DNA from 3 places in the Streptomyces sp. NPDC059452 genome. Region 2 is predicted to be linked to each of the others. Evidence: riboswitches for the same ligand, from Rfam matches in the RefSeq annotation. Region 2 holds a riboswitch; each other region holds the start of a gene.
The links. A riboswitch is a leader RNA that binds a small molecule or an ion and turns the genes downstream of it on or off. The one in region 2 is predicted to bind cyclic di-AMP.
Positions count from the first base shown of each region.

Region 1: another riboswitch for cyclic di-AMP. It lies ahead of ACFW9Z_RS25415 (M23 family metallopeptidase); the one in region 2 lies ahead of ACFW9Z_RS33075 (peptidoglycan DD-metalloendopeptidase family protein).
Region 3: another riboswitch for cyclic di-AMP. It lies ahead of ACFW9Z_RS19880 (transglycosylase family protein); the one in region 2 lies ahead of ACFW9Z_RS33075 (peptidoglycan DD-metalloendopeptidase family protein).

Region 1 covers NZ_JBHYVE010000021.1:20,126-23,389, forward strand. The annotation lists gene ACFW9Z_RS25415 (M23 family metallopeptidase) at 66-1,109, opposite strand; cyclic di-AMP (ydaO/yuaA leader) riboswitch at 1,121-1,273, opposite strand; gene ACFW9Z_RS25420 (PP2C family protein-serine/threonine phosphatase) at 1,481-2,809, opposite strand; gene ACFW9Z_RS25425 (MerR family transcriptional regulator) at 2,952-3,264, opposite strand, start outside.
Region 2 covers NZ_JBHYVE010000039.1:45,995-49,258, forward strand. The annotation lists gene ACFW9Z_RS33075 (peptidoglycan DD-metalloendopeptidase family protein) at 161-1,186, opposite strand; cyclic di-AMP (ydaO/yuaA leader) riboswitch at 1,190-1,350, opposite strand; gene ACFW9Z_RS33080 (tyrosine-protein phosphatase) at 1,762-2,574, shown strand; gene ACFW9Z_RS33085 (DUF6126 family protein) at 2,591-2,767, opposite strand; gene ACFW9Z_RS33090 (helix-turn-helix domain-containing protein) at 2,829-3,264, opposite strand, start outside.
Region 3 covers NZ_JBHYVE010000014.1:101,420-104,683, reverse strand. The annotation lists gene eno (phosphopyruvate hydratase) at 1-574, opposite strand, end outside; gene ACFW9Z_RS19880 (transglycosylase family protein) at 933-1,658, opposite strand; cyclic di-AMP (ydaO/yuaA leader) riboswitch at 1,663-1,862, opposite strand; gene ACFW9Z_RS19875 (transglycosylase family protein) at 2,155-3,264, opposite strand, start outside.

The sequences.
Region 1 (3,264 bases), on a different contig from region 2:
GTACCAGGGTTCTGGGTGGTACCGGGGTTTCTCTCCGGTACGACGACGAACGACGTACCGGGGTCTCAGACGTTGAGGCCCTTGCTGTTCAGCCAGGCGATCGGGTCCATGGCCGAGCCGCCCGCGGTGCGGACCTCCAGGTGGAGGTGGACGCCGGTCACGTTGCCGGTCGCGCCCATGCGGCCGATGGTGTCACCGGTGCTGACCTTCTGGCCGACCGAGACGTCGATCGAGGACTGGTGCGCGTACCAGATCTCCGTACCGTCCTCCAGCTGGAGGACCGTTCGGTAGCCGTACGAACCGGACCAGCCGGCCGACGTGATCGTGCCGCTGTGCACGGCCTTGAGCGGCGAACCGGCCGCCCCGGCGAAGTCCGTGCCGGTGTGCTGGCCGGACGACCACATCGCGCCGGACTGGCCGTAGGTCGAGGTGATCGTGTACCCGGAGGCGGGCAGGGTGAAGCTGGCGCGGAGCTTGGCGAGGCGTTCTTCCTCGGCCTTCTTCGCCGCCGCTTCCTCCGCCGCCTTCTTCTCGGCGGCGGCCTTGGCCTTGGCTTCGGCCTCCGCCTCGTCCTGCTGCTTCTTCGCGTCGGCGGCGGCCTTCTCCGCGGCCGCCTTCTCCTCGGCGGCCTTGGCCTCCGCGTCAGCGCTGGCCTGCTGCTGTTCGGCCTGCTGGAGGATCCGGGCGCGCAGGGCCTCGCCCGCGTCGGTCGTGCCCTCCTCGGCCTCGGCGGCCGTGAGGCTCACGGCCGTGAGCGGCGCGGCGACCGGCGCGGCCTCCGCGGGCTCCTCGGACATGAAGGCCCCGACACCGGGAAGGGACTTGGCGTCGGGGAGGTTGTCCACGATGGAATCGGGAAGGGAGATGGAGACCGGCGGCTTGCTCTGGGCGGTGGCCATGCCACCCGCACCGACGGCCGCTATGACGCCGACCCCGAGGACGGTGGAGCTACGGGCGAGGCCTCGCTGCTTGGCCACGCGGTGCTTGCCGCGCACGGGACGGATGGACTCCGCGGTGGGGTTCCATTCCTCCCACGTCCGCTCCGGGCCACCGAGACCGTCGGCAGTGAAGGGTGACGGGGCCTCAGGGGCAGGGTTGTTGGACGCCACGTGGGCGCACTCCTTTCCTTCCTTCTCGCCTACCGGGTTAGCTGACGGGTTCGGAGCAGGAAGGTCTCCTACGGGCCCCTCCGCCTCTCACGAGACGCAGGCGTCCGATTCACCCCATGTAGGTGGTTCCCCGGTTCCCTTGCGGGATTCGGCGCTCGCGCACGGCGCCGTCTCTGACGACGGCTGGGACGACCGCGCTGCGTTATCGAACGTTAATAGACAGGCGGGCCCGATTCCAAGCTGTTCCTGTTGATCATTAACGGCTTCGACGGGGATTTACCACCCACAAGCGGCCCGAATCGGACGACTTGACGACCCCTCGCCCACACCTCTTTTTCTGATGGTGTGTCAACTGTTATGCGGAGTGGTGCTCATCGGTCACGCACCGTGTCATCGCCCCGGCCGACGATCTTGACCGTCGTCCGCCGCGGCGGCTGCCCCTCCGCCGGCCGGCTCACCGCGAGCAGCGCCATGTCGTCCGTGGACCGGCCTCCGGTGTGCAGCCGTACGTCGTCGGTGAGCGCCGAGAGCAGTTCCTCGGGGCCGGGGAAGATCCGGCCGCGCAGCCGGGCCGCCGGATCGTAGAAGGCCCCGTTCGCGTCCCGCGCCTCGGAGAGGCCGTCCGTGAAGGCGAGCAGCGTCGACCCCGGGGGCATCTCCCACTCGTCGGACCGGTCGGGCCACACCCCGAGGTCCATCCCCAGCGGCATCGCGGGCACACTCGGCGCGAGGACCTCCAGGGCCCCGTCCGCGTACAGCAGGATCGGCTCGGGGTGGCCTCGGTTGACGAGCCGCAGCGAGGCCGAACCCGGCGGGATCTCGGCCAGTACGGCGGTGATGAACCCCTCCATGGCGTCCAGCCCGTACCGCCGCGTCCCCTCCCGTGCCAGCGCCCGCTCCAGCCGCTGCGCCACGCCCTCCAGGGACCGCTCCTGCTCGGCGGCCTCCCGGAACGCGCCGATGATCACCGCCACCGCCTCCACGGCGTCCAGCCCCTTGCCGCGTACGTCCCCGACGACCAGGCGTACGCCGTACGGGGTGTCCGCCACCGCGAACAGGTCCCCGCCGACGAACTCGTCCGCCTGCGCCGCCTCGTACCGCGCGGCCACCTGGAGCCCGCCGATCCGCTCCGCCGGGGTCGGCAGCACGGCCCGCATGGCGGTCTCCGCGATGACCCGGGCCGAGGCCAGCTGCTCGTTGCTGCGGCGTACGACCCCGTTGATGACGAGGGCCAGGGCCGCGGCGGTGAGCACGGTGATCATCTCGATGACCGGGACGACCTCGGTGGACGTACCGTCGGAGAGCCGCATCGCGATGACGGAGAGGACCGAGGCCACGCCCGTACGGATGGTGCTGGCGAGCGAGAAGAAGGGCGCGGCGATCAGCGGCGCGGCCACGAACAGGGGGACGGCGGTGAAGTTGGGCGGGGCGATCGAGTCGAAGAGGAGCCCGCCGCCGATCAGCAGCACCGGCAACAGCCGGACGAACCGCCGGGTCCCGCGGCTCTGCGCCACCACCGGCTTCCCCCGCCCGGTGGCCCCGGACTTCCCCCACCCGGCGGACCCGGACTTCCCCGGCCCCGCGGACCCGGACTTCCCCGGCCCGGCAGAACCGGACTTCCCGCGCCCCATGGCCCCGGACATGCCGCGCCCCGGGACGCCGAAGCTTCCCGTCACGCGTCCGCGCCCCTTCTCCGCCATCCCCACCTGTGCACTCCTGCCCGGTCCGGCCACGGCTGCGGACGGTACCGCGCCCCGTCCAGGCTTCCCGGAGCCGCGCCGTGCGGCGACTCGTCATCGGCCAAATAGGGGGAAGCGGTCCAGAACGCCGCGCCCTCCGCGGTCAGTCGGAGAGCCGCCGTTCCGCGTAGATCGTCAGTGCATCCCGTACGAAGGCGGCGGTGCCGTCTCCGTAGCGATCGTAGTTCTTTCCGAAACGCGGGTCGGCGACATACATCTCGCCGAGCCCGATCACGTACGAGCGGCCCGGCGCGCTGCGCGGCTCGTGGCCCGGCGCCCTGCCCAGCTCCTCGCCTGACGCCCTGCCCGGCCCCTCGTCCCGTGCCGTGGACGACGACAGCCAGGCGCAGTGCCGCCGCGCGATGTCCTGCGCCTCGTCACCGCCGGCGTCGAGCCCGGCCTGCCTGGCCCGCCCC
Region 2 (3,264 bases):
GCGACCGTAATACGGGGTTGACGGGTGGTGAGATAGACCACCCGGTCAGATTTGGGTAAAGGCGGAATAAGTGGAGGGGCGGTGCGCCGCCGCGCACCGCCCCTCGATCACTTCATGCCGTCTCGATCACTTCACGCCGTCCGGAACGGCTGCCCCCGGGTCAGAGGGAGACGCCGTGCTGCCGCAGGTAGGCGACCGGGTCGACGTCGGAGCCGTAGCCCGGGCCGGTGCGGACCTCGAAGTGGAGGTGCGGGCCGGTGGAGTTGCCGGTGGAGCCGGAGAGGCCGATCTGCTGGCCGCCGGTGACGGTCTGCCCGGCGGAGACGCTCAGCGAGGACTGGTGGGCGTACTGGGAGTACATGCCGTCCTCGTGCTTGATGACGACCTCGTTGCCGTACGAACCGCTCCAGCCGGCCGAGACCACGGTGCCCGGGCCGATGGCGCGGATCGGGGTGCCGGAGGCGGCCCGGAAGTCGGAGCCGGTGTGGTAGCCGCTGGACCAGCTGGCGCCGGAGGCGCGGTACTGGGTGGTGACTTGGGCGTTGTCCAGCGGGGCGGTCCAGCCGGAGCCGGTGGACTCGGAGGAGCCGGTCTGCGTGGAGGTTCCGGTCTGCGCGGCGGCGTCCGACTCGTCGGCCGAGAGAACGTCCGCCTTCGGAGCAGCGGCCTTCGGAGCAGCCTTCGGGGCCTGCTTCGGCGCGGCCTGGGTGGCCGGCTGGGCCTTCTTCGGCGCGGCCTTCGGGGCAGCGGCCCGGGGAGCCGGGGCGGCCTTGTCGGCCTCCGAAGGAGCGGCGGAGCCGGACGCCTTGGCGCCGAGGGTGAGCTTCATGCCCGGGAAGATCAGGCTGGGGTTCTCGCCGACGGTGGAGCGGTTGTCCTGGTACAGCTTCTGCCAGCCGCCCTTGACCTGGTGCTCGGCCGCGATCTTCGACAGGTAGTCGCCGGAGACGACGGCGTACGTCTTCGGGGCGGTCTTCGCCTTGGCGGGCGCGGCCTGCGGTGCGCTCTGCTCGGCGGCGGCCGTGGCGGCCGCGGGCTTGACGGCGGGGGCCGCCTTCTCCGCGGCGTGCGCGCCGGTGGCGCCGATCAGCGGGAGGGCGAGTACGGCGCCGCCGGTGCCCGCGGCGACGACGCCGCGGTGGATCGGGCCGGACTTGGTACGACGGTGCTTACCCTTTGCGGGCATGGGGAAGTTCCTCTCCGGCGCCTGCGAGGTGAGCTGTCGGGTTCGGGCTGGAGATGCCCGGCCGCCGGACGGCGGCTTCACCCCGAGCCGGTCCGGATCTCTCCGGGCCGGCGGCTTACCTGGTTCCCCCGCTCCTGCCACACGTGAGTGGGTGGGTGCGAATTCCGGGCGGCGGCAGGATTAGGCGGTCCGTCCGGATTGACGGTGACCGTAAACGAGTGAGGACGACGGGAACAAGCCGTCGGTTGCCTACCGGAATCATCGATTCAATTCCGCTCCGGATTTCCCGTCACACTCCGTGGATTACGGATCTTGGCTTTCCGTACGGAGACCGGGAAACCGCCGGGCCCCATCCGCCACGGTCCGTCACGGATATGATCCCGCTCACCCACGAAATCCCATCTCCCCCATTAGCGGGGCATGTTCTGCGAAATGCACCAATACGGACATGCCGTCGGCGCCACTCCTGACACCCCGTCAGTGGACCGATGATTTCCTGACGAATCGATGTCGTATCGTCACGGGAGCGCCCTCGCCGGAGAGCAGCGCCGATTCCAGACATTCCAGGAGCTACCGTGACGCAGCAGGTGCCACAGGTCCCGCCGACCGAGACCGCACTGACCGGAGTCCGCAACTTCCGCGATGTGGGCGGCCTGCCCACCGGGGACGGGCGGCGCACCGCCTTCGGCCGGCTCTACCGCAGCGGCCACCTGGCGCACGCCACCGCCGAGGACGCGCTCTTCCTCGGCGGGCTCGGGCTGCACACCGTCTTCGACTTCCGCAACTCCGCCGACCACCGGCTCGACGGGTTCGACATCGAGCTGGCCGGTGTCCGCAATGTCAGCATTCCGCTCTCCGACCCGGCCGACGGCGCCGAGTTCTGGCGGCTGGTGCGCGACGGGAACATCGAGCAGCTCCGCTCGGTCCTGGCGGACGGCAAGGGCGCCGAGCGCATGATCCGTATGTACCGGTCGACCATCGTGGACCGCACCGCCGAGCACAGCCGCGTCCTGCACGCCCTGGCGGAGGACAGCGTGCCCGCCCTGATGCACTGCGCGGCGGGCAAGGACCGGGCGGGGCTGTCGATCGCGGTCTCGCTGCTCGCGGTCGGCGTCGAGCGCGAGGCGATCGAGGCGGACTACCTCAAGTCCAACGATCCGCACCGCCGGTACAAGGTGAAGCGCACGGACATGTCCGAGATCGGGATGTCCCCCGAGGTGCTGGAGCTCCTCAACCCGCTCTTCGGCGCGCAGCCCGAGTACCTCGCGGCGGCGTTCGCGGCCATCGACGAGACCTGGGGCACGACGGACCGCTATCTGACGCAGGGGCTGAACGTCTCCCCCGAGACGCGGGAGCTGCTGCGCCTGCGACTGCTCGACCAGGGCTGAGGGATCGGCCGGGCGGTCACTCCGCGCCCGCCACCACGAAGAGCAGATAGAGGAAGGCCGCGATCACGTGGCCGACCACCAGGTAGGCGAAGAGCCGGATCACGAGACCGCGCGGCATCCGGCGTTCCTGTGAGTCCTTCGCGGCCTTGGGGTGACGCGGACTCAGCGGGTCATAGTGTTCGGAATCGGACATGACGGTCCTCTCTGACGGCCTCGCGGCCGATGGGGCGAAGGGGTCAGCGCGGGTGGAGGGGTCAGCGCGTATGGAGGGCGTTGCCGAGGCAGAGCTCGGCCGCCGGGCTCTGGAGCAGGGAGTGGACGAAGAGCAGCTCCGCCCCGCTCCGGTCCAGGGCCGCGATCCGGTGCGGGGTGAGCGAGTCGAAGTGGGCGCTGTCGCCCGGGTCCAGATCGTGCACGGTCTCCCCCAGCGCGACCCGCAGCCGCCCGCCGAGGACGTACAGCCACTCCTCACCGGGGTGCACCCGGACCAGATCGCCCTGGGCGCCGTACGGGACACGGACCCGCAGCGCCTGCATGGCGCGGCCGGGACTGCCTGCCCGCCGGTACATCCAGCCGTCGGCCTCGGCGCCCTCGAAGGCGCCGCCCCGGACGATCGCGTCCCGCTCGGGCGGCTTCTCGCCGAGCAGCTCGGAGACGGTCGTACCGTAGATACGGGCGAGGCCGAGCAGC
Region 3 (3,264 bases), on a different contig from region 2:
CCTTCTTCAGCGTGTGGTAGACCTCCGCGCCCCAGCGCAGGGCCTCGGAGAAGGACTCCGCGCCGATCGGCGCGATCATGAACTCCTGGATGTCCACGTTGGAGTCGGCGTGCGAGCCGCCGTTCACGATGTTCATCATCGGAACGGGCAGCAGGTGCGCGTTCGGGCCACCGAGGTAGCGGAAGAGCGGCAGGTCGGACGCCTCGGAGGCGGCGTGCGCGACGGCGAGCGAGACACCGAGGATGGCGTTCGCGCCGAGCGAGGCCTTGTTCTCGGTGGCGTCCAGGTCGAACATCGCCTGGTCGATGAGGCGCTGCTCGGTGGCGTCGTACCCGACGAGCTCCGGGCCGATCTGCTCGATGACGGCGAGGACGGCCTTCTCGACGCCCTTGCCCTGGTAGCGGTTGGGGTCACCGTCGCGAAGCTCAACGGCCTCGAACGCTCCGGTGGAGGCGCCGGACGGAACGGCAGCACGGCCCGTGCTGCCGTCGTCGAGGCCAACCTCGACCTCGACCGTGGGGTTGCCCCGGGAGTCGAGGATTTCCCTGGCTACGACGACGTCGATGGACGGCACGAGGCATCTCCTTCTGGGATCTGACACTGGTTGTGCAGGGTCACTGTGGCCTTGCGACACGAGCCTAACCGGCCCGGCCGCATCAGTCGGACGACCGCCCGTCTCCTGGGACGAAAAAGGACCCAAGGGCCTGCATGACGGGACAAAACTCCAAAAATCTACTGGCCGGTAACACGCGCTGGCGACAAGAGGTGAACGAATCCCCCCTCATTCTCATCCGCCGGTGAACGCATCCCCCTGGGCTTCCTCGCGGAAAGACCCCGGCCCGGCGCGCACGGGGGGTGAGCGCGCCGGGCCGGGGAGCCGTGCGAGGGAGGGAGCCGCCGGACCCCCTCCCTCCGGGGAGGAGAGCCGGCTGCTACTTCAGGTGGAGCTGCTGACCCGGGAAGATCAGGTCCGCGTCTTTGACGATGTCGTCGTTGAGCTCGAAGAGCTTGGCCCAGCCGCCCTTGACGCCCTCCTTCTCAGCGATCTTGCTGAGGGTGTCGCCGGCCTTGACCTTGTACTCGCCGTCGCCCTTCTGGACCTTCTCACCGGTCGGGGTGGTGACGGTCTTCTTGGAGCTCTCGGCCTTGGGGGCGGCCGGGGCGGTGCGCTGCTCGCTGCGCGTGGTGGGCTGCTCGGCCTTGCGCTCGGGCTGCGCCTGCGGGGCCTGCTGCGGCTTGCTCGCGGACTGGCCGGAGCCGGTGTTCACACCCGGGTCCACACCGTCGTTGGTGAGACCGCCGGCACCGGCACAGGCCCAGGCGCCCGGACCCTGCATGTCGAGAAGCCGCTCGGCGGTGGCGATCTGCTGGTCCTTGGAGGCCAGGTCGGCGCGGGGGGCGTACTGCGTACCACCGGCGGCGGCCCAGCTGGACTGCGAGAACTGGAGCCCGCCGTAGTAGCCGTTGCCGGTGTTGATGGACCAGTTGCCGCCGGACTCGCACTGGGCGACGGCGTCCCACGTGGAGACGGAGGCGGCGGAAGCGCCGGTCGCGCCCATCAGCGGGATGGCGACGGCGGCACCCGTGACGCCCGCCAGGGTGGCAAGACGGGTGGCCTTGGACGGGCGGCGGTGCTTGCCCTTGCTGTTCAGCAGCATGGAACGATCTCCTCACCGACGCCTGCGAGGTGAGCTGTCGGGTTCGGGCCAATGAGTTGCCCGGCCGCGTGACCTTGCACGCGGCTTCACCCCTAGCCGGTCCCGTACGTCCCCGTCTTCGACTTCGACTTCGACTTCGAAGGGGCCGTGCGGACCCGGCGGCTTACCTGGGTCCCCCGCTCCTGCCTACGGCGCTTTACGCGTCTGTTCCCTTCGACCGACGGCAGGATTCGGCGTGACGGTCGACGGGGCCCGCGGTGCGAGCGGTTCCGACCGTAAACACAGGCGACCCCCACATTCAAAGACGGACATACTGGGCCAATCGGCGCTTACTTGCTTACCCTGACGGATCGTTTCCGCAGGTCGGAGGGGATCTGCGCCGATCGAGCGGACGCAACACGCCAGTTGAAGCAAAGAGACCCATGTCTCACTTACGCATAAGTGGACATAGGCCTCTGAACTACCCGTGATTTTGGGGGTGTTTTTCCTAATTGAATCAGTTGGCGGAAGGCTCCTCGACGCTCTCCGCAGCACCCTTCCCGGCACCCTCGCCCGCGCCCTCACCCGTGCCCTTGTCCGCACCCTTTTCCGCGTCCTGACCCAGACCCAGATCCAGGCTCTGACCGGGCAGGATCAGGTCCGGATCGGAGCCCAGAAGGTCCTTGTTGGCCTCGTACAGGCCGGTCCAGCCCTGGGGGAGCTCCTGGGCGTCGGCGATCGCCCAGAGGTTGTCCCCGGGCTGCACGGTGTACCCGCCCGCCGTGACCGCGCCGGAGTCCCGCGCATCGCCTTCGCCGCGCGAGGCGTGCCGGCCGGACTCCCGGGGGCCGTCCTCCTGGCCCACCGCACCGGCCTCCTCGGGGGCGGGGGCGCCCCGGTGCTTGCCGCCGGTGCGGTCGGCGCCCTGGGAGGCGGAGGGCTGCGAGGCGTCGGGGGAGCCGGTCCCGCCGCTCTTCCCGGCGGTGGGTGACGCGGAGGGCTTCGCCGAGGGGTCGACCGTGTCACCCTTGCCGGACTTGCCGGACTTGCCGGACTTGCCACCCTTGTCGACTCCGCCGGTCTCGCCTGCCTCGCCGGACTTACCTACCCCACCCGTCTTACCTACCTCGCCCGTCTTGCCCGACTTATCCGCCTCGCCCGAAACCTTCGACTCGCCCTTTTCATCCGCCTCGTCCGCCGGGGCGGTCGTCGGAGCCTGGGTGGGGTCGGTGGAGGGTGCGGTGCCGGGGTCGACGCCGGGCAGGCTGCCGTCCACCGCGAGGCCCGAGATCACCGCACAGCTCGGCCACGCCTGCGGCCCCTGGTCGGCCAGGACCTTCTCGGCCACGGCTATCTGCTGCGACCGGCTGGCCAGGTCGGCCCGGGTCGCGAAGTCGGTGCCGCCGTACGCCGACCAGGTCTCCTGCGAGAACTGGAGCCCGCCGTAGTAGCCGTTGCCGAGGTCGGCGCTCCACATGCCGCCGCTCTCGCATTCCGCGACCCGGTCCCAGGTGGTGGCCTCGGCCGCGCTCGCGCCTGTCGCGCCGAGGAGCGGGATGGCGATGGCCGATCCGGTCACGCCTGCGGCGACGACGATGGCGGGTGCCTGACGAGGGCGGCGGTGTCT